Regions from separate parts of the Lysinibacillus sp. FSL W7-1291 genome, predicted to be linked through region 2. Evidence: a T-box and tRNA genes for the amino acid it is inferred to sense, from the RefSeq annotation. Region 2 holds a T-box; the other regions hold tRNA genes.
What was found. A T-box is a leader RNA that pairs with one kind of tRNA and senses whether it is charged. The one in region 2 lies ahead of trpS (tryptophan--tRNA ligase), so its partner is inferred to be a tRNA-Trp.

Region 1: it encodes a tRNA-Trp, which carries the amino acid that the T-box ahead of trpS (tryptophan--tRNA ligase) is inferred to sense. The anticodon was not compared.
Region 3: it encodes a tRNA-Trp, which carries the amino acid that the T-box ahead of trpS (tryptophan--tRNA ligase) is inferred to sense. The anticodon was not compared.

What each region holds. Positions count from the first base shown of each region.
Region 1 covers NZ_CP151994.1:4,340,749-4,348,374, forward strand. The annotation lists gene NST76_RS21125 (anti-sigma factor) at 1-449, opposite strand, end outside; gene sigW (RNA polymerase sigma factor SigW) at 463-1,026, opposite strand; gene rocF (arginase) at 1,160-2,065, opposite strand; tRNA gene NST76_RS21140 (tRNA-Lys) at 2,251-2,323, opposite strand; tRNA gene NST76_RS21145 (tRNA-Gln) at 2,338-2,412, opposite strand; tRNA gene NST76_RS21150 (tRNA-His) at 2,422-2,497, opposite strand; tRNA gene NST76_RS21155 (tRNA-Trp) at 2,545-2,618, opposite strand; tRNA gene NST76_RS21160 (tRNA-Tyr) at 2,623-2,706, opposite strand; tRNA gene NST76_RS21165 (tRNA-Thr) at 2,714-2,789, opposite strand; tRNA gene NST76_RS21170 (tRNA-Asp) at 2,800-2,875, opposite strand; tRNA gene NST76_RS21175 (tRNA-Met) at 2,879-2,953, opposite strand; tRNA gene NST76_RS21180 (tRNA-Val) at 2,980-3,055, opposite strand; rRNA gene rrf (5S ribosomal RNA) at 3,067-3,182, opposite strand; partial or broken gene NST76_RS21190 (AMP-binding protein) at 3,306-4,873, shown strand; rRNA gene rrf (5S ribosomal RNA) at 5,000-5,115, opposite strand; rRNA gene NST76_RS21200 (23S ribosomal RNA) at 5,306-7,626, opposite strand, start outside.
Region 2 covers NZ_CP151994.1:734,712-742,337, reverse strand. The annotation lists gene NST76_RS03400 (competence protein CoiA family protein) at 1-953, opposite strand, end outside; gene mecA (adaptor protein MecA) at 1,211-1,879, opposite strand; gene spxA (transcriptional regulator SpxA) at 2,314-2,709, opposite strand; T-box leader at 3,200-3,422, shown strand; gene trpS (tryptophan--tRNA ligase) at 3,538-4,527, shown strand; gene NST76_RS03380 (hypothetical protein) at 4,529-4,750, opposite strand; gene fabF (beta-ketoacyl-ACP synthase II) at 4,856-6,097, opposite strand; gene NST76_RS03370 (beta-ketoacyl-ACP synthase III) at 6,128-7,066, opposite strand.
Region 3 covers NZ_CP151994.1:265,568-273,193, forward strand. The annotation lists rRNA gene NST76_RS01200 (16S ribosomal RNA) at 1-1,053, shown strand, start outside; rRNA gene NST76_RS01205 (23S ribosomal RNA) at 1,236-4,158, shown strand; rRNA gene rrf (5S ribosomal RNA) at 4,225-4,340, shown strand; tRNA gene NST76_RS01215 (tRNA-Val) at 4,352-4,427, shown strand; tRNA gene NST76_RS01220 (tRNA-Met) at 4,454-4,528, shown strand; tRNA gene NST76_RS01225 (tRNA-Asp) at 4,532-4,605, shown strand; tRNA gene NST76_RS01230 (tRNA-Thr) at 4,618-4,687, shown strand; tRNA gene NST76_RS01235 (tRNA-Tyr) at 4,695-4,778, shown strand; tRNA gene NST76_RS01240 (tRNA-Trp) at 4,783-4,856, shown strand; tRNA gene NST76_RS01245 (tRNA-His) at 4,904-4,979, shown strand; tRNA gene NST76_RS01250 (tRNA-Gln) at 4,989-5,063, shown strand; tRNA gene NST76_RS01255 (tRNA-Lys) at 5,078-5,150, shown strand; tRNA gene NST76_RS01260 (tRNA-Arg) at 5,170-5,246, shown strand; tRNA gene NST76_RS01265 (tRNA-Pro) at 5,262-5,338, shown strand; tRNA gene NST76_RS01270 (tRNA-Ala) at 5,354-5,429, shown strand; tRNA gene NST76_RS01275 (tRNA-Ser) at 5,443-5,535, shown strand; tRNA gene NST76_RS01280 (tRNA-Phe) at 5,540-5,615, shown strand; tRNA gene NST76_RS01285 (tRNA-Gly) at 5,622-5,695, shown strand; tRNA gene NST76_RS01290 (tRNA-Ile) at 5,700-5,773, shown strand; tRNA gene NST76_RS01295 (tRNA-Asn) at 5,781-5,857, shown strand; tRNA gene NST76_RS01300 (tRNA-Glu) at 5,859-5,930, shown strand; gene NST76_RS01305 (nitric oxide synthase oxygenase) at 6,249-7,295, shown strand; gene NST76_RS01310 (hypothetical protein) at 7,321-7,626, shown strand, end outside.

The DNA.
Region 1 (7,626 bases), 950 kb from region 2:
ACCAAATCACCATTTTTAACAACAATATCGCCCTTCACTACTTCTCCTTCAGGTACAATCACCGTTTGACCATCAACAACTAAGTTCGGTTGTTTGGTCACTGAAAAATGCTGGTCATCCATAAAGCTACCCATCAATGTAGCACTCATGAATAAGCAAAATACTGCTGCTGCCACAAAGAACGGATGCCGGCGTATCCATTTTTGTATACCTACTCGACTTTTTGGTTTTGGTAAACGAGCCATCACTGCTGCTTCAAAATCCGGAGGCGCTGTAATATGGGAAGCACTCTTCACAAAGGCGATTGTTTCACTCAATTCTTGCATCAACTGTTTACAATCATTACATGTATGCAAGTGTTGTTTCAACTCTTGCTCATGCTCACGACTAATGTCACCGTCTAAATAATCATGCATATAGTCTATAATATGCTCTGGACAAGTATTCATGACGCTCCCCCTCCTACAGATTGTTTAATTGCTTACGTAATGCCTCACGTCCGCGGTGAATCCTCGTTTTCACCGTTCCAAGCGGCATATCTAAAATCTCGCTAATCTCTTGTAACGATAACTCTTCTATATATTTCAATACTATAACCGAACGGTATTTATCCGGCAATCGTCCAATTTCATATTGAATGCGATCTTGCAGCTCCATTTGCTCTAACTGCTCCTCTGGTAGCTGGTCGTCTGCTGCGATTTGCGAATACATATCAAGCCCTTCTGTACCAGCTACTTCTGCATCTAAATAATAATCCGGTTTCTTTTTGCGAATACGGTCAATGCAGAGGTTTGTCGCTATGCGATAAAGCCACGTCGAAAACTTTCTTTTCTGATCAAAAGTATGCAAATTCATATAAGCACGCACAAAAGCTTCTTGAGCAATGTCTTCAGACTCTTGTTTGTTGCCTAACATTCGATAGCATACTTGGTACAGTTTGTGCTGATAGAGACTCACAATATCGGCAAATGCGTTTTGATCGCCTTTAAGCACTTGTTTTATTCTCTTGTTTACTAACGCATCCATTGTGTTGACTTCTCCACCTTTACAACTGTCTTATACTATACGACCCATCGATAAGAAAAGTTTCGTTTTAATTCAATTATAACAAAAGATTTTTATGCAATGTGGCAACAGGCAATTTTTTGTCAAATTTTCTTTAAACTAGTGTCTCTCCGAATAAAGATCCCATTAATGCAACAGCCACATTTGCTGTTGTATTCTTCTCATCTAAAATTGGGTTTACTTCTACAAACTCTGCTGATGTTAGCATCCCTGATTCTTGTAACATTTCCATTGCTAAATGACTTTCTCGATACGTAATTCCTCCAGGAACGGGTGTACCAACTCCTGGCGTGTAAAGCGGATCTAAGCCATCTAAATCAAGTGATAGATGTAATCCATCAACATTACGTTCTTTCAAGTAAGCAAGTGCATCTTCCATGACACGCGTCATACCAAGTCGATCAATCTCGTGCATTGTATATACTTTAATCCCTTGTTGACGAATTAACTCACGCTCACCAGGATCTACTGAACGAGCTCCGATAATAATAACGTTCTCTGGTTTAATTTTCGGTGCATAATTCCGAATTTGCACTAAGCGCTCATGACCTAGTCCAATACTAACTGCTAATGGCATCCCATGGATGTTGCCAGATGGTGTTGTTTCAGGTGTATTTAAATCTGCATGAGCATCATACCAAATAACGCCAAGATTTTTATAATGCTCACCTAATCCAGCTAGTGTGCCAATAGCAATACTATGGTCTCCACCAAATACAAGTGGGAACTTATTTTGTTCTACTACTTCATGCACGCTATTAGCTAAAGCCGTGCTAACATCTACAACTTCCTCTAAATTCAGTAATTTCTCATCGACAGGTGCGTCTGCAAGTTTTTGACTGACACGAATATCCCCTTGGTCTTGTACTTCATGTCCAATAGCCTCCAAACGTTCCACAACGCCTGCATAGCGAATCGCGCTTGGCCCCATATCTACACCACGACGTGTTTGTCCATAATCTGTTGGTACTCCAATAATAGAAATATTAAGTTTATTCATGTTTTTATACCCCCTAAAAGTTATAATATTATTGTAAAGCCTAGATACCACTTGGCTCAACTAGACAAAAAAGTGCATATTTATTCAATTTTTGATAACATAAAAAAATCTCCTACTGTTTTCAGTAAGAGATTAGTTATCTATAGTTATTATAACACTTTTGAATATACTTTATTCTAAAAAAGTGAGCCATGAAGGACTCGAACCTTCGACCCTCTGATTAAAAGTCAGATGCTCTACCAACTGAGCTAATGGCTCGTAAAAAAGAAAAATGGCTGGGGTACTAGGATTCGAACCTAGGCATGACGGAATCAAAATCCGTTGCCTTACCGCTTGGCTATACCCCAATTTGAAAATGGGGCGACTGATGGGAATCGAACCCACGAATGTCGGAACCACAATCCGATGCGTTAACCACTTCGCCACAATCGCCACTATATAAATTATAACAGCTGTATATGAACGAGTACCTCAATACCTGGCAGGGGCAGTAGGAATCGAACCCACACCAAAGGTTTTGGAGACCTCTATTCTACCGTTGAACTATGCCCCTAAAATGGTGGAGGGGGACGGATTCGAACCGCCGAACCCTAAGGAGCGGATTTACAGTCCGCCGCGTTTAGCCACTTCGCTACCCCTCCAAGGGAATGGTGCCGGCGATAGGAGTCGAACCCACGACCTACTGATTACAAGTCAGTTGCTCTACCAACTGAGCTACACCGGCAAAAAAAAAATGGCGGTCCCGACCGGGATCGAACCGGCGATCTCCTGCGTGACAGGCAGGCATGTTAACCGCTACACCACGGGACCATTTGGTTGCGGGGGCTGGATTTGAACCAACGACCTTCGGGTTATGAGCCCGACGAGCTACCACTGCTCCACCCCGCGATAATACTATACTGTTTTAAAAATAATGGTGGAGGATGACGGGCTCGAACCGCCGACCCTCTGCTTGTAAGGCAGATGCTCTCCCAGCTGAGCTAATCCTCCACGAAAAATAAGCGAAGCGATGTCCTACTCTCACAGGGGGAAGCCCCCAACTACCATCGGCGCTAAAGAGCTTAACTTCCGTGTTCGGTATGGGAACGGGTGTGGCCTCTTTGCCATCATCACTTCACTTATTCAGTTGAAAGAGTTGTTCTTTCAAAACTGGATAAACGGTTCATTGAATGTTTCAAACGTTTTGGTTAAGTCCTCGATCGATTAGTATTCGTCAGCTCCATAGGTAACAAATGATTTAATTGCACCTGAATTTTATAATATCACAGAGGAATTAGAAAAGTTTTCACAAGATAGTGATCGCCAAGCAATACGCTGGTTAAATACGCAACAAGAGAGACGAACAGTTTCCTATGTAGAGCTTGTCCAAAAAATGAATCAATACGCAAATGCTTTTACAGAGACAGGACTTCGAAAGGGAGATCGCGTTCTAGTTATTATTCCTCGCCTACCAGAAGCCTATTTTGTTTTTCTTGGCTGTTTAAAGGCTGGCATCGTGCCTATTTCATGTTCAGAAATGCTACGTGCAAGTGACTTAGAATATCGCATGGAGCACTCTTCTGCTAGTGCAGTTATTGCCTATGAAGCATTTACAGGTGAGGTTGACCAAATTTCTTCTACTGTAGACACATTAAAGAACAAATTAGTTATTGGTACTGCAAAAGGCGATTGGGCTTCTTTAGATGTACTGGCAAGCACACAGCCAACTACATTTACAGCAGTAGCTACTAAACGTGATGACATGGCGTTCCTTTCCTATACATCTGGGACAACTGGGAAACCTAAAGGTGTAGTACATTCACATGGCTGGGGATATGCGCATATTCGAACAGCTGCTTCAAAATGGCTCTGCGTACGTGAAGGCGACTTAGTATGGGCTACAGCAGCTCCTGGCTGGCAAAAATGGATTTGGAGCCCTTTCTTATCTACAATCATGCTCGGTGCTACTGCATTTGTTTATCATGGTGGATTCGATGCAAAAACGTACCTTCAGCTCATACAAGATGAAAAAATAAATGTCCTTTGCTGCACACCAACTGAATATCGTATTATGGCGAAAATTGATAATTTGCAAGACTATAATCTTTCATCCCTCCGTAGTGCAGTCTCTGCTGGTGAACCGTTAAATCGCCCAGTCATTGAAACATTTATGAATCGTTTCAGGCTAAAAGTACGTGATGGCTATGGACAGACAGAGAATACATTATTAATTGGTACACTCGAAAACACTGAATTACGCCCTGGATCCATGGGTGTTCCAACTCCAGGTAATATTGTACGTATTATCGACAATGAAGGAAATGAAGCACCTGTAGGAGAGGTTGGCGATATTGCCATCCACAAATCCTCACCAGCTCTATTTAAGGAGTATTACAAAGAGCCAGAACGAACGCAAGCTGCATTTCGCGGTGATTGGTATATTACTGGCGATCAAGCTAAATGTGATGAAGATGGGTATTTCTGGTTTGAAGGTCGTGGAGATGACATTATTATATCTTCTGGTTATACGATTGGTCCATTCGAAGTTGAAGATGCATTAAACAAACATGAAGCTGTACAAGAATGTGCAGTTGTTGCTGCACCAGATGAAATTAGAGGCCATATTGTGAAGGCCTTTGTTATCTTACGAGAGAGCTTCAAAGAGCGAGATGAAGTCGAGTTAACAAAGGAGTTACAAGAGCATGTAAAGGCGTTAACAGCACCGTATAAATACCCTCGTAGTATTGTTTTTATTGATGAGTTACCAAAAACAACATCCGAAAAATTCGCCGCATTGAACTACGAGCTGCCACTGTTCAAACACATTAAATATCAAAAAAGAAGGCATTCCACTTAAGGCATGCCTTCTTTTTTATATTTTTATAAATCATCTCAATTTATTAGTTAGCTTAAGTAAAAAAGCCACTACTGAGTGTATCAGCAGCGACTTTTTGCGCCTAGCGACGTCCTACTCTCACAGGGGGAAGCCCCCAACTACCATCGGCGCTAAAGAGCTTAACTTCCGTGTTCGGTATGGGAACGGGTGTGACCTCTTTGCCATCATCACTAGACTATGGTCGACCTTCAATACACGGCGTATTACTGCGTCAGCTGCTCTCGTTCAATCAGTCACGTACAGAAGTACGCTCCTTCAATCACTCGTTTGCTTCCTTGTTCTACTTGTGTCTTGAAGCTCTTTTTTTATTGAAAGTTTTGTTCTTTCAAAACTGGATAAACGGTTCATTGAATGTTTCAAACGTTTTGGTTAAGTCCTCGATCGATTAGTATTCGTCAGCTCCATGTGTCACCACACTTCCACCTCGAACCTATCTACCTCATCGTCTTTGAGGGATCTTACTTACTTGCGTAATGGGAAATCTCATCTTGAGGGGGCTTCATGCTTAGATGCTTTCAGCACTTATCCCGTCCACACATAGCTACCCAGCGATGCCTTTGGCAAGACAACTGGTACACCAGCGGTGTGTCCATCCCAAGTCCTCTCGTACTAAGGACAGCTCCTCTCAAATTTCCTACGCCCACGACGGATAGGGACCGAACTGTCTCACGACGTTCTGAACCCAGCTCGCGTACCGCTTTAATGGGCGAACAGCCCAACCCTTGGGACCGACTACAGCCCCAGGATGCGATGAGCCGACATCGAGGTGCCAAACCTCCCCGTCGATGTGGACTCTTGGGGGAGATAAGCCTGTTATCCACAGGGTAGCTTTTATCCGTTGAGCGATGGCCCTTCCATGCGGAACCACCGGATCACTAAGCCCGTCTTTCGACCCTGCTCGACTTGTAGGTCTCGCAGTCAAGCTCCCTTGTGCCTTTACACTCTACGAATGATTTCCAACCATTCTGAGGGAACCTTTGGGCGCCTCCGTTACCTTTTAGGAGGCGACCGCCCCAGTCAAACTGTCCGCCTGACACTGTCTCCTGCCCCGCTAAGGGGCATGGGTTAGAATTTCAATACAACCAGGGTAGTATCCCACCGACGCCTCCTTCGAAGCTGGCGCTCCGAGATCTCTGGCTCCTACCTATCCTGTACAAGTTGTACCAAAATTCAATATCAGGCTACAGTAAAGCTCCACGGGGTCTTTCCGTCCTGTCGCGGGTAACCTGCATCTTCACAGGTACTATAATTTCACCGAGTCTCTCGTTGAGACAGTGCCCAGATCGTTACGCCTTTCGTGCGGGTCGGAACTTACCCGACAAGGAATTTCGCTACCTTAGGACCGTTATAGTTACGGCCGCCGTTTACTGGGGCTTCAATTCGCAGCTTCGCTTGCGCTAACCACTCCTCTTAACCTTCCAGCACCGGGCAGGCGTCAGCCCCTATACGTCACCTTACGGTTTTGCAGAGACCTGTGTTTTTGCTAAACAGTCGCCTGGGCCTATTCACTGCGGCTCTCATGCGCTTGCACGCTCAAGAGCACCCCTTCTCCCGAAGTTACGGGGTCATTTTGCCGAGTTCCTTAACGAGAGTTCTCTCGCACACCTTAGGATTCTCTCCTCGACTACCTGTGTCGGTTTGCGGTACGGGCACCTCTCACCTCGATAGAGGCTTTTCTTGGCAGTGTGAAATCAGGAACTTCGTCCATATGGACTCGCCATCACAGCTCAACGTTACAGTGTGCGGATTTGCCTACACACACGCCTTACTGCTTGGACGCGCATAACCAACAGCGCGCTTACCCTATCCTACTGCGTCCCCCCATTTCTCAAACGGTGAGGAGGTGGTACAGGAATATCAACCTGTTGTCCATCGCCTACGCCTATCGGCCTCGGCTTAGGTCCCGACTAACCCTGAGCGGACGAGCCTTCCTCAGGAAACCTTAGTCATACGGTGGACGGGATTCTCACCCGTCTTTCGCTACTCATACCGGCATTCTCACTTCTAAGCGCTCCACCAGTCCTTCGGTCTGACTTCAACGCACTTAGAACGCTCTCCTACCACTGACATCGTAGATGTCAATCCACAGCTTCGGTGAATCGTTTAGCCCCGATACATTTTCGGCGCAGCGTCACTCGACCAGTGAGCTATTACGCACTCTTTAAATGATGGCTGCTTCTAAGCCAACATCCTGGTTGTCTGTGCAACGCCACATCCTTTTCCACTTAACGATTACTTTGGGACCTTAGCTGGTGGTCTGGGCTGTTTCCCTTTTGACTACGGATCTTATCACTCGCAGTCTGACTCCCGTGTATAAATATCTGGCATTCGGAGTTTGTCTGAATTCGGTAAACCAGATGGCCCCCTAGTCCAAACAGTGCTCTACCTCCAGTATTCTCATCACGAGGCTAGCCCTAAAGCTATTTCGGAGAGAACCAGCTATCTCCAAGTTCGATTGGAATTTCTCCGCTACCCACACCTCATCCCCGCACTTTTCAACGTGCGTGGGTTCGGGCCTCCAGTAAGTGTTACCTTACCTTCACCCTGGACATGGGTAGATCACCTGGTTTCGGGTCTACGACCACGTACTATTTCGCCCTATTCAGACTCGCTTTCGCTGCGGCTCCGCCTTCTAAAGCTTAACCTCGCACGTAATCGTAACTCGCCTAGGTTCATTCTACAAAAG
Region 2 (7,626 bases):
TGCTTCGTTAACATAAAGGGCTGTCGACCTAATTGTTTACTAAAATGCAGCAGCATCGTTTGCCATTCACTAGTAAACAAGGAGATAGCTTCTCCACCCTTCACTGGAATTCCAATGTAGGAAGGCATAGCAGTTAACGCAAAGTTTAATTCATAGCAATTTCGTAAAAATAAATCTTGCGCCCCCTTTTTACTATATAAAAGACGCGCAGATACAAATTGCCTACATGCTTGTTTATAAAGTTGCCAATACTGTTGAAATTCTTCTTGAGTAATTTGCTTCGGTATATAAAAAGGAAAGTGTTGTTGATTGACTGGTATTGTCTGAACTTTACCTATGAAAGTATGCCCATGTACATGAAGAAGATTCGTCCAATAAGTAAAATGGGCCGTCCTAGCGTTATACGTCATTAAATAAGGTACACCTGATGTAGTTGTCATAAACGCTTTTTGCAGCAATGGGGAAATGGTAATTTTGCTGATGCCGTTGATTGCATCTTTACTTTGAGGCGTTTGAAAAAGCCAAATTACTTGTATATCGTTTTTTTCGTAGCCAGCTGTACGTTGTTGCCATTTTTCATGGGAGATTGTGCTACATTGAAATTCAATTGCATAGTGACGATCATTTATTGTAATGAGCAAATCCGGGCGTTGAGCAAGCTGCTTTAAAAATGGCTCTAGCTCCACTTGATATCCATGCTTTGTGAGCCATTCAAATAATTGCATTTTACCTTGGAGATGAAGTTTAGATTCACCTTCAGCGAACAATTGTGGACAATGCTTTTTGGCGAAGTGTGAAAAATGGGGAATATTATGTTGACCTACTTTCAATTGAACTGGTTCTAGACATTGAGGACAAAAAAATTTCATTTGTCGCCTATATCGTTGTAAAGCTTTCCTCGTATATTGATATGGGAGAAATAGCTGCTGTTTGTTGTTATAAGCTACCAGCATTTAATCAACTCCTTTTTAGTCAACTATAATGGAGTTGGTTTGCCCTCACAAAAATTAAGCAATTATTTCTTGAAATTTTAAAAATGCCGTCTCATATATCTTCATTCAGCAGATTTCACAGCATGAGCAGAGAGGCCTGTACAACGCTGGTCAATTAACCGATGATAGCTTAAATAGGAATGCAAAAAAAGGACTGTAGCAAAACTCAATAAATTTACGAGTTTTACTACAGTCTAAAAAATGAGGTATTTTAATGCTTATGCAAAGTATTTTCGAACTGTTTCAAAGCAATTAAATTCCATAATCTTTTCACCGTACTCCTCTAGACGGTGAATGGTTAAATTGGATGGTGTTAAAAATTCCTTGATGACCGCATTTCGATCATGACGATTTAAATCCTCATCTGCGTTCCCGAAATCAACAACTAAATAGTACCAATCTTCATATTTGAATAATGAGGAATCCACTAATTCGTCTGTCATTCGTTTTGCGACAGGGATTAACTCATCAATATCTTTAAATTTATAAACATAAATGTCTGTATCCATAAATAACTCTGACTCATCCATGTCACCAAGTTGAGTTAGCTGGCTAAGAAGATCTTCTCCAACTTCATCGAATGGTGCAAACATTTCTTTGTGTTCATCAAAACTCGAATGACCATCTAATGTTTCACCGTCTTTTAAAATATGTGCACGTGTGACAATGATTTCTAAGCCTACTTCAGATGCATTGATGTGAATCCAAATCGGACCCTCTACATCAAAGTAATCCTCCGTGTTTACTTCATCAATCATATCCCAAAAAAGTTGCTCACCCTTTGCTCGATTGTACCAAATTTCTTCACGACTATAGCCGCGATCCTCTATATCATTATACGTAATAAAGAGCTTGAGTGTATTTTCATTTACACGTTCGATGTCCACTAGACCTCATCTCCCTTCACTGTCATATGCTGAAAAACAGTTTTGTTTCATTAGTATGCTTTTATTCTTTGTTTTTAACCTTCATACTGCATTTGTTTTTCAACCTTTGACCACACTCAGTAAAACCATCGAGGAACCGCAAACATGATTTTTTTTGTTCACAGTTGTCTCTAACTCTATTGTATGCTGTTCTGTCATAAAATGAAAAGGATATACACCGTTTCACAGAAGATATTTGAATTATTGAAATTGTAGTAAACTATTTAACTTAAATCAAGTTTAACATACTTTTACGGAAATATATGACTTTTCCCTATCAATTATTATACTTCATATAGAAGGTTTTACATAAGTAAAACATAAAAAAATAGATGTCACAACATGCATTCCACATTTGTAACATCTACAATATATATTATTCAAAATGAGTAGGTTTAATTCACCATTCGTTGCGCTTCTTGAAGCTGATATGCTCGAACTTTTCGAGGTAGGAAGCGACGAATTTCATCTTCATTATAGCCGACTTGTAGACGTTTTTCGTCCAAAATAATTGGTCGGCGTAATAAACCAGGATACTCCTGAATTAATTCATATAAACGTTGTAGTGGTAAACTTTCAACATCCACATTTAATTTTTGAAATATTTTTGAACGAGTAGAAATGATTTCATCTGTCCCGTCTTCTGTCATACGTAAAATTTTTTTAATTTCACTAATACTTAGTGGCTCAGAAAATATATTACGTTCTGTATATGGAATTTCGTGCTCCTCTAACCAAGCTTTCGCTTTACGACAAGAGGTACAACTTGGTGATGTAAATAGGGTTACGATCATTCTGACACATCCTTTCATTTTGTAATCATTATCTATAAACCAGAACCAAAGTGTTAAATTAGAATTAATGTAAAGTAAAATACACAGTACCATTATACAGCACTCAGCTGTATTTGAATATAGTTCCAATAAAAAAAGACTGAACCCATCACAAATTATTCTGTCTCTTTATACAGCTTTTAATAAAGCGTATTTCCTTCTATCTTATGTGCTACTACTAACATTCCCACTTTCAGTGCATTTTATACATCCAAGCATGTATCTTAGTTGTTCTCATTTAAAAAGATTAAACGAGAAAATTGTCAATTTGACGTGTACACCTAAACACAATTTTAATAAAAAATTTTATATTTATAACAAAATTACACAACAAAAAAAGCATATAATTTTTTCTCGAAAAAAACCACCGTCAAAAGTCTGACTTTACACAATGGAATCTTTATAATATAATTCTTTGCAATCAAATCAATTTGAATAATTTAAATTGAGAAAAACGCTGACGAAGAGTAGTACATATGTTCATTTCACGTTTAGAGAGTCTGTGGTTGCTGCAAACAGATCGTGGAGACATGTGGAATGGACTTCCGAGTTAGCTTTGTGAACGCTGTTAGAAGCTATTAGCAGAGCTCGTCCCTTCACGTTACGAAGCTGAGTGGCCTTTTAGGCAAGCTGGGTGGTACCGCGGATTCAAAACATCATTCGTCCCTTCATTAGAAAAAATCTAATGAGGACGCATGATGTTTTTTTGTCTTTATCGTGAGGTGGAAAAGTGAGTAAATGCCGCTGACAACCATCACGGAATTTGAATTCGAGGAGGAACTTTTAATGACAACTATTTTTTCAGGCGTACAGCCTACAGGAATCGTTACTTTAGGGAACTATTTAGGAGCATTCAAGCAATTTCCTGCACTACAAGACGAAGGGAATGCTATTTATTGTATCGTTGATCAGCATGCGATCACGGTTGCCCAAGATCCTAAAGAATTACGTGAAAGCATTCGTAAGCTGGCAGCTACCTATATTGCTACTGGCATCGACCCTAAAAAATCTACGTTATTCATTCAATCAGAGGTGCCAGCGCATGCTCAGGCAGGATGGATGTTACAATGTGTTGCGTCTATCGGGGAGCTAGAACGTATGACACAATTTAAAGATAAATCACATGGTAAAGAAAGCGTTTCTGCTGCTCTTTTAACATATCCACCGTTAATGGCTGCAGACATTCTACTTTACAACACAAACATTGTCCCTGTCGGCGATGATCAGAAGCAGCATATCGAGCTAACTCGTGACCTTGCAGAACGTTTTAATAAACGCTTTGGTGACGTTTTAACAATTCCAGAAATTCAATTACCAAAAGCAGGCGCTCGTATTAAATCCTTACAAGAGCCAACAAAGAAAATGAGTAAATCTGACCCTAATACGAAAGCGACAATCCGTTTGCTAGATACGGCAAAGGACATTGAGAAAAAAATTAAATCAGCGGTTACGGATTCTGATGGTATTGTTGCATTTGATGTAGAAAATAAACCAGGTGTCTCGAATTTATTGACAATCGAATCGGCTATTTCTGGTATAGCCATTGAAGATTTAGTCAAAAAATATGAGGGAATTGGTTATGGTGGATTCAAGCAAGGTGTTGCAACAGCTGTTATCGAACATCTAACACCAATTCAAGAAAAATTCTATCATTTAGTAGAATCCTCTGAATTAGATGTCATCTTAGATGAAGGTGCTGAAAAGGCGAATGCGATTGCCAGTGCTACATTAAAACGCATGGAAGATGCAATGGGTCTCGGCCGCACACGTCGCTAATTTATGGCTTGTCTGTGGAGCGATCAAAGCCTAAATCAAGCACAACAGCACAAATGATAATGCAGGCTCCTACCGCCATATAAAATTCTGTTGTTTGAAAAATAAATTTGAAAACAACCTTCCAGGAATAACCTAATGTTCGATAATTTAAATACAATATGAGATTCCCTACAGAGAGGATCATTAAGCCATAGCTTACTAAAAATAAAAAGAGACGAAACACAGTAGAGGCATCCTTTCTATTTCTTCTTACTTATCATTTATTCACAAAACTATAAAAAAAGACGTCAGCCGTTTAAATTTGGCTGACGTTTTTTAAGTTTATATATTATGCTTCATATTTTTTGAATAGAAGACTGGCATTGTGACCACCAAAACCAAGAGAATTACTCATCGCATATTGAATGTTTGCTTCTCTCGCTTCGTTTGGAACATAATCTAAATCACATTCTGGATCTGGATCTACTAAATTAATTGTTGGAGGTAAAATGCCTTCTTTTAAGGCTAAGGCTGTGAAAATCGCTTCCACACCACCAGCTGCTCCTAATAAGTGACCCGTCATAGACTTTGTGGAGCTCATAGCAAGCTTATACGCATGATCACCAAAAGCAGTTTTAACAGCTTGTGTTTCAAATAAATCATTGTAAGGTGTGCTAGTACCATGTGCATTAATATAATCAACTTGTGATGGATCAACTCCACCATCTGTCAATGCTTGCGTCATTGCACGTGCTGCCCCCTCACCCTCTGGAGCTGGAGCCGTAATGTGATGCGCATCACCTGTTGCACCATAACCTAAAACTTCAGCATAGATTTTAGCGCCACGAGCTTTTGCATGTTCATACTCTTCTAGAATAACGATACCAGCGCCTTCTCCGATAATAAAACCATCGCGGTTTTTATCAAATGGACGGCATGCGGCTTGTGGGTCTGGATTTAATGATAAAGCTGTATTTGCACAGAAGCCTGCCACAGCCATTGTAACGATTGGTGATTCAGCACCACCTGAAATCATCACATCTGCATCCCCACGTTCAATTACTTTAAAGGCATCGCCAATGGAGTTTGTTCCCGAAGCACACGCCGTTACAGAACATGAGTTAATACCTTTTGCACCAACGTGAATAGATACTTGCCCTGAAGCCATATCAGGAATCATCATTGGAATGAAGAATGGGCTGACACGTCTTGCGCCACGCTCTTGGAATGTTAAAAATTGTTGTTCATAAGTTTCCATACCGCCGATACCAGAGCCAATCCATACACCTGCACGTGGAGCTAGCTCTTCATCAATTGTTAATTGTGAATCTTCCATTGCCATAATGGAAGCGGCTAACGCGTAGTGCGTAAAACGATCCATTTTACGTGCTTCTTTACGATCAATATATTTTTCAATATCGAAATCCTTCACTTCTGCTGCGATTTTTGCTGCAAAAAGTTCTTTATTCAATCGTGTCAGCTCACCAATGCCAGATTTACCAGCCTTGATGTTAGCCCATGTTTCTTCGATGCTATTTCCTAGTGGTGTAACTGCGCCAATTCCTGTAATTACTACTCGTCGTTTACTCATTGTCTTACTCCCCTCAAGCATTTTTCCTTCTTATTTTCCCCATCTCATGGCTACGGCACCCCATGTTAAGCCGCCACCAAAACCAACGAGGACTAATAAGTCATCCTCTTTAATCTTACCTGCTTCGAGCTCATCTACCAAGGAAATACCAATAGATGCTGCTGAAGTATTTCCATATTTATGAATCGTTTTTGACATTTTTTCAGGTGGTAGCTCTAATCGCTCACGAGCAGATTCCATAATTCGTATATTTGCCTGATGCGGCACTAAAAAATCTACGTCTTCTTTTGTTAATCCTGCTTTCTCTAACACATTAACAGCCGATTCACCCATTTGACGTACAGCAAACTTAAACACTTCACGACCATTCATTGTAATTGTGTCTTGCTGTGTTAAATAAAGGTTTTTACCGCCTGTACCATCAGCACCAAGTTCAAATGATACAATACCTCTGCCTTCAGATACTGGCCCAACAATGGCTGCACTAGCACCATCACCGAATAAAACAGCTGTATTACGATCCTTCCAATCGATGACTTTCGACAGCTTTTCTACACCTACTACTAAGACATATTTATAAGTATTTGCCTCTACAAAGTGCTTCGCTGTCACTAAGCTATATATAAATCCTGCACATGCCGCTGCTTGATCCATCGCCGCCGCATTCACTGCTCCGATTTGTTCCTGAACCATACATGCTACACTTGGAAAAGTTTGATCCTGTGTGACAGTTGCTACAAGTATTAAACCAATTTCCTCTGGCGTAATACCCGCTTTTGCAATAGCTTCTTTAGCAGCTGCTACTGCTAAATCTGAAGTTTCCTGATCCTCTGCCGCAAAATGACGTTCTTCAATGCCTGTTCGAGTTCGAATCCATTCATCTGAAGTATCCATTATTTTTTCCAAATCAAAATTTGTAACGACCTTCTCAGGAACATATTTGCCAATTCCTATAATACCAGCGTTCATATAGCAACCCCTCAGCTTTCTTACTATCAATTATTAGTAACTGGTCATAATTATAACGCATACGAAAGGAAGGACGCAAGGTGATTTAAAATTAATGTGTTTTGGACGTGGCGGAGATTTTATTTTTGGTGAGGGCTGACTCTTTATTAGGTTAGGTGAGAGTTTTGGCATTATCGTCGTTTTTGAGCGGGTGAACTTCTACGTCATAGTACTGTCCACCTTTTTATGAACGGAGTGTCTTACTTAGGAGCACTATCTACTAGCTCTGAGCCAAGTTCCTACTATAATTAGAGCGCTTCTGCACTCGTTACGAGCAAAAACCCTAATCGAGACTAATTCCCTGACTCCTCTTCATTACAAAGCACACACTAACTTCCTATCATTAAACATCAGCATACCTTCTGCAAATCAAATGCTACGATAGGCCGTTGAATATAAAATCCAGATCCTTGTATTTGTTGTGACAAATTCGCCATGTTTCACATAAAAGGTTCTTTTTTTTTCGATTTATGTTATGATATGATAATGAATATGAGTAAAACCTTATAATGAAAAAAGTT
Region 3 (7,626 bases), 470 kb from region 2:
ACCTTATTAGAAAGCCACGGCTAACTACGTGCCAGCAGCCGCGGTAATACGTAGGTGGCAAGCGTTGTCCGTAATTATTGGGCGTAAAGCGCGCGCAGGTGGTTTCTTAAGTCTGATGTGAAAGCCCACGGCTCAACCGTGGAGGGTCATTGGAAACTGGGAGACTTGAGTGCAGAAGAGGATAGTGGAATTCCAAGTGTAGCGGTGAAATGCGTAGAGATTTGGAGGAACACCAGTGGCGAAGGCGACTATCTGGTCTGTAACTGACACTGAGGCGCGAAAGCGTGGGGAGCAAACAGGATTAGATACCCTGGTAGTCCACGCCGTAAACGATGAGTGCTAAGTGTTAGGGGGTTTCCGCCCCTTAGTGCTGCAGCTAACGCATTAAGCACTCCGCCTGGGGAGTACGGTCGCAAGACTGAAACTCAAAGGAATTGACGGGGGCCCGCACAAGCGGTGGAGCATGTGGTTTAATTCGAAGCAACGCGAAGAACCTTACCAGGTCTTGACATCCCGTTGACCACTGTAGAGATATAGTTTCCCCTTCGGGGGCAACGGTGACAGGTGGTGCATGGTTGTCGTCAGCTCGTGTCGTGAGATGTTGGGTTAAGTCCCGCAACGAGCGCAACCCTTGATCTTAGTTGCCATCATTTAGTTGGGCACTCTAAGGTGACTGCCGGTGACAAACGGAGGAAGGTGGGGATGACGTCAAATCATCATGCCCCTTATGACCTGGGCTACACACGTGCTACAATGGACGATACAAACGGTTGCCAACTCGCGAGAGGGAGCTAATCCGATAAAGTCGTTCTCAGTTCGGATTGTAGGCTGCAACTCGCCTACATGAAGCCAATCGCTAGTAATCGCGGATCAGCATGCCGCGGTGAATACGTTCGGGCCTTGTACACACCGCCCGTCACACCACGAGAGTTTGTAACACCCGAAGTCGGTGAGGTAACCTTTTGGAGCCAGCCGCCGAAGGTGGGATAGATGATTGGGGTGAAGTCGTAACAAGGTAGCCGTATCGGAAGGTGCGGCTGGATCACCTCCTTTCTAAGGATTATTTCGGAATACAAACCTAGGGTTTGTAAGATTACGTTTTGCGTTCAGTTTTGAAGGTTCATTCTTCTTGAATGAAAAGCTTCAAAACTTGTTCTTTGAAAACTGGATAAAACGACATTGAAATTGTAACAAACACATTTATTTTTTAAGTTTTTTTATAGGCTTAATAACTTGGTTAAGTTATTAAGGGCGCACGGCGAAATGCCTTGGCACTAGGAGCCGAAGAAGGACGGCACTAACACCGATATGCTTCGGGGAGCTGTAAGTGAGCTTTGATCCGGAGATTTCCGAATGGGGGAACCCACTACGTTTAATGGCGTAGTATCTTGACGTGAATACATAGCGTCTTGAAGGCAGACCCAGGGAACTGAAACATCTAAGTACCTGGAGGAAGAGAAAGAAAAATCGATTCCCTGAGTAGCGGCGAGCGAAACGGGAAGAGCCCAAACCAAGAGGCTTGCCTCTTGGGGTTGTAGGACACTCAATACGGAGTTACAAAAGAGCGAGTTAGATGAAGCGACTTGGAAAGGTCCGCCAGAGCAGGTAAAAGCCCTGTAGTCGAAAGTTCGTTCTCTCCTGAGTGGATCCTGAGTACGGCGGAACACGTGAAATTCCGTCGGAATCTGGGAGGACCATCTCCCAAGGCTAAATACTACCTAGTGACCGATAGTGAACCAGTACCGTGAGGGAAAGGTGAAAAGCACCCCAAGGGGAGTGAAAGAGATCCTGAAACCGTGTGCCTACAAGTAGTTAGAGCCCGTTAATGGGTGATAGCGTGCCTTTTGTAGAATGAACCTACGAGTTACGATTACGTGCGAGGTTAAGCTTTAGAAGGCGGAGCCGCAGCGAAAGCGAGTCTGAATAGGGCGAAATAGTACGTGGTCGTAGACCCGAAACCAGGTGATCTACCCATGTCCAGGGTGAAGGTAAGGTAACACTTACTGGAGGCCCGAACCCACGCACGTTGAAAAGTGCGGGGATGAGGTGTGGGTAGCGGAGAAATTCCAATCGAACTTGGAGATAGCTGGTTCTCTCCGAAATAGCTTTAGGGCTAGCCTCGTGATGAGAATACTGGAGGTAGAGCACTGTTTGGACTAGGGGGCCATCCGGTTTACCGAATTCAGACAAACTCCGAATGCCAGATATTTATACACGGGAGTCAGACTGCGAGTGATAAGATCCGTAGTCAAAAGGGAAACAGCCCAGACCACCAGCTAAGGTCCCAAAGTAATCGTTAAGTGGAAAAGGATGTGGCGTTGCACAGACAACCAGGATGTTGGCTTAGAAGCAGCCATCATTTAAAGAGTGCGTAATAGCTCACTGGTCGAGTGACGCTGCGCCGAAAATGTATCGGGGCTAAACGATTCACCGAAGCTGTGGATTGACATCTACGATGTCAGTGGTAGGAGAGCGTTCTAAGTGCGTTGAAGTCAGGCCGGAAGGACTGGTGGAGCGCTTAGAAGTGAGAATGCGGTATGAGTAGCGAAAGACGGGTGAGAATCCCGTCCACCGTATGACTAAGGTTTCCTGAGGAAGGCTCGTCCGCTCAGGGTTAGTCGGGACCTAAGCCGAGGCCGATAGGCGTAGGCGATGGACAACAGGTTGATATTCCTGTACCACCTCCTCACCGTTTGAGAAATGGGGGGACGCAGTAGGATAGGGTAAGCGCGCTGTTGGTTATGCGCGTCCAAGCAGTAAGGCGTGTGTGTAGGCAAATCCGCACACTGTAACGTTGAGCTGTGATGGCGAGTCCGTATGGACGAAGTTCCTGATTTCACACTGCCAAGAAAAGCCTCTATCGAGGTGAGAGGTGCCCGTACCGCAAACCGACACAGGTAGTCGAGGAGAGAATCCTAAGGTGTGCGAGAGAACTCTCGTTAAGGAACTCGGCAAAATGACCCCGTAACTTCGGGAGAAGGGGTGCTCTTGAGCGTGCAAGCGCATGAGAGCCGCAGTGAATAGGCCCAGGCGACTGTTTAGCAAAAACACAGGTCTCTGCAAAACCGTAAGGTGACGTATAGGGGCTGACGCCTGCCGGTGCTGGAAGGTTAAGAGGAGTGGTTAGCGCAAGCGAAGCTGCGAATTGAAGCCCCAGTAAACGGCGGCCGTAACTATAACGGTCCTAAGGTAGCGAAATTCCTTGTCGGGTAAGTTCCGACCCGCACGAAAGGCGTAACGATCTGGGCACTGTCTCAACGAGAGACTCGGTGAAATTATAGTACCTGTGAAGATGCAGGTTACCCGCGACAGGACGGAAAGACCCCGTGGAGCTTTACTGTAGCCTGATATTGAATTTTGGTACAACTTGTACAGGATAGGTAGGAGCCAGAGATCTCGGAGCGCCAGCTTCGAAGGAGGCGTCGGTGGGATACTACCCTGGTTGTATTGAAATTCTAACCCATGCCCCTTAGCGGGGCAGGAGACAGTGTCAGGCGGACAGTTTGACTGGGGCGGTCGCCTCCTAAAAGGTAACGGAGGCGCCCAAAGGTTCCCTCAGAATGGTTGGAAATCATTCGTAGAGTGTAAAGGCACAAGGGAGCTTGACTGCGAGACCTACAAGTCGAGCAGGGTCGAAAGACGGGCTTAGTGATCCGGTGGTTCCGCATGGAAGGGCCATCGCTCAACGGATAAAAGCTACCCAGGGATAACAGGCTTATCTCCCCCAAGAGTCCACATCGACGGGGAGGTTTGGCACCTCGATGTCGGCTCATCGCATCCTGGGGCTGTAGTCGGTCCCAAGGGTTGGGCTGTTCGCCCATTAAAGCGGTACGCGAGCTGGGTTCAGAACGTCGTGAGACAGTTCGGTCCCTATCCGTCGTGGGCGTAGGAAATTTGAGAGGAGCTGTCCTTAGTACGAGAGGAATGGGATGGACACACCGCTGGTGTACCAGTTGTCTTGCCAAAGGCATCGCTGGGTAGCTATGTGTGGACGGGATAAGTGCTGAAAGCATCTAAGCATGAAGCCCCCCTCAAGATGAGATTTCCCATTACGCAAGTAAGTAAGATCCCTCAAAGACGATGAGGTAGATAGGTTCGAGGTGGAAGTGTGGTGACATATGGAGCTGACGAATACTAATCGATCGAGGACTTAACCAAAACGTTTGAAACATTCAATGAACCGTTTATCCAGTTTTGAAAGAACAACTCTTTCAACTGAATAAGTGAAGTGATGATGGCAAAGAGGCCACACCCGTTCCCATACCGAACACGGAAGTTAAGCTCTTTAGCGCCGATGGTAGTTGGGGGCTTCCCCCTGTGAGAGTAGGACATCGCTTCGCTTATTTTTCGTGGAGGATTAGCTCAGCTGGGAGAGCATCTGCCTTACAAGCAGAGGGTCGGCGGTTCGAGCCCGTCATCCTCCACCATTATTTTTAAAACAGTATAGTATTATCGCGGGGTGGAGCAGTGGTAGCTCGTCGGGCTCATAACCCGAAGGTCGTTGGTTCAAATCCAGCCCCCGCAACCAAATGGTCCCGTGGTGTAGCGGTTAACATGCCTGCCTGTCACGCAGGAGATCGCCGGTTCGATCGGTCGGGACCGCCATTTTTTTTTGGTGTAGCTCAGTTGGTAGAGCAACTGACTTGTAATCAGTAGGTCGTGGGTTCGACTCCTATCGTAAGCACCATTCCCTTGGAGGGGTAGCGAAGTGGCTAAACGCGGCGGACTGTAAATCCGCTCCTTAGGGTTCGGCGGTTCGAATCCGTCCCCCTCCACCATTTTAGGGGCATAGTTCAACGGTAGAATAGAGGTCTCCAAAACCTTTGGTGTGGGTTCGATTCCTACTGCCCCTGCCAGGTATTGAGGTACTCGTTCATATACAGCTGTTATAATTTATATAGTGGCGATTGTGGCGAAGTGGTTAACGCATCGGATTGTGGTTCCGACATTCGTGGGTTCGATTCCCATCAGTCGCCCCATTTTCAAATTGGGGTATAGCCAAGCGGTAAGGCAACGGATTTTGATTCCGTCATGCCTAGGTTCGAATCCTAGTACCCCAGCCATTTTTCTTTTTTACGAGCCATTAGCTCAGTTGGTAGAGCATCTGACTTTTAATCAGAGGGTCGAAGGTTCGAGTCCTTCATGGCTCATCGTTTTTTAATGAATATTGCGCCCGTAGCTCAATTGGATAGAGCGTCTGACTACGGATCAGAAGGTTATGGGTTCGACTCCTGTCGGGCGCGCCAATAAATTTATGTTTTCGGAATGTAGCTCAGCTTGGTAGAGCACTTGGTTTGGGACCAAGGGGTCGTAGGTTCGAATCCTGTCATTCCGACCATTTTTTATGATAAATGGGGCCTTAGCTCAGCTGGGAGAGCGCCTGCCTTGCACGCAGGAGGTCAGCGGTTCGATCCCGCTAGGCTCCACCAGTTCAATATTTTTGGAGGTATACCCAAGTCTGGCTGAAGGGATCGGTCTTGAAAACCGACAGGCGGGTAACACCGCGCGGGGGTTCGAATCCCTCTACCTCCTCCATTTTGGGTCAGTAGCTCAGTTGGTAGAGCATTAGATTGAAGCTCTAAGTGTCGGCGGTTCGATTCCGTCCTGACCCACCATTATTTGCGGGTGTAGTTTAATGGTAAAACCTCAGCCTTCCAAGCTGATGTCGTGAGTTCGATTCTCATCACCCGCTCCAAAATGGGCCTATAGCTCAGCTGGTTAGAGCGCACGCCTGATAAGCGTGAGGTCGATGGTTCGAGTCCATTTAGGCCCATCATTATTCCGAAGTAGCTCAGTTGGTAGTAGCACCTGACTGTTAATCAGGTTGTCGCAGGTTCGAGTCCTGCCTTCGGAGCCACGGCCCGTTGGTCAAGTGGTTAAGACACCGCCCTTTCACGGCGGTAACACGGGTTCGAATCCCGTACGGGTCATCAAGCATGTAGCACAAATATTGTGTTACATGCTTTTTCTTTTATCAATAAATGATACATTAGTAAAGAGTGAAAGCTACGAATCCGCTATCAATGGTTCAGTAGCTTTTTTACATGACTAATATTTTGTTTCTCCTTTCTATAAGATGTCGCCCACCTCTTTTCCTTCTTCATTCACAATATCTTCTAATCATGATTCGATTCATTATAAATTTGAACAAACTATTTCATATATGCAATATGTATGTTTTTTTATAGCTATTTTCGTGGTGCTTGTCGTTTTGTTCCTCTAATATGAGGATAAGTGGAGGAATCGAAATGAATATACAGGAGATCCAGCAATTTTTAAGTTTATATCAGACAGAACAAGATGAATCAGAGCGTTGGTTAGCGAATAGATTACAACAGATTAAGAATGCAGGTGAGTACGACCCAACAACAGAGGAGCTAGCTTTTGGTGCACGGGTGGCGTGGCGTAATAGTAACAAATGTATTGGTCGTCTGTTTTGGCAATCATTGCATGTAGTAGATGCACGTGCCGTTTTAGATGAACAGGATATTTTTCAAAAACTACTGGAGCATATCGATTATGCAACAAATAGTGGAAAAATCCGTCCAACAATAACAGTATTTGCTTCGAACAGAGTGCGTATATGGAATCATCAGCTAATTCGTTATGCAGGCTATGAAACGGAAGCTGGCGTTATTGGTGATGCACATTCTATTGTTTTTACTAAAGTATGTGAATCGTTAGGTTGGAAAAGTGAGAGGACACCATTCGATGTGTTACCTCTTGTTATACAAGTAGATGAGCGAGCTCCGCAGCTGTTTACAATTCCTGTAGAATATATTTTAGAGGTGCCAATTCGTCATCCAGAGTCAGTGGATGTAGAGAAATTAGGAATGAAATGGTATGCTGTACCCATTATTTCAAGTATGCGTTTTCAAATGGCAGGCATTGATTTTCAAGCCGCACCCTTTAATGGCTGGTATATGGGGACAGAAATCGGTGCACGTAATTTAGCAGATCATGACCGTTATAATATGCTACCAGCTATTGCGGGGGTTTTTAATCTTGATACAACCAAGCAAGCTTCACTTTGGCGTGATCGTGCATTAGTGGAGCTTAATATTGCTGTCCTTCATTCTTTCAAAGAACAAGGCGTGAGCATTGTCGATCATCATACAGCTGCTCAGCAGTTTAAATTGTTTGAAGAAGCAGAGGAATCAGCAGGACGAGACGTTACAGGCAACTGGACATGGCTAATCCCACCACTTTCGCCCGCAACGACTCATATTTTCCATAAGCCGTATGTCAATATTTATCATACACCCAATTATTTTTATCAAAAACCATGCTATTAACTGATTGTGGAGAGGACGAAACGCTATGTTGAATGAGCAAATTCCGAGTATCCCGTGGTTACAATTGACGACACCTTATGGAAGAGGAACGGCTATCCCTCAGCTGATTGAACAGGAGCAATATATAGAGCTAGCTGAGTTAGTGGAGCATCAAGGTACACTATGGCAGGTCACACCATGGGCTTTGCTTGTCCTTCTAAAAAAGCTTGCTAGCAAAAATACGGGGGATGTCTCTGTACAAGAAGTAGAGCTTTATTTAGCTGTGGCACATGCAATTTCTGAAGATTATCTAGACCCATCCTATTCAGTTCAAACTATGCAGGAGCTGTTA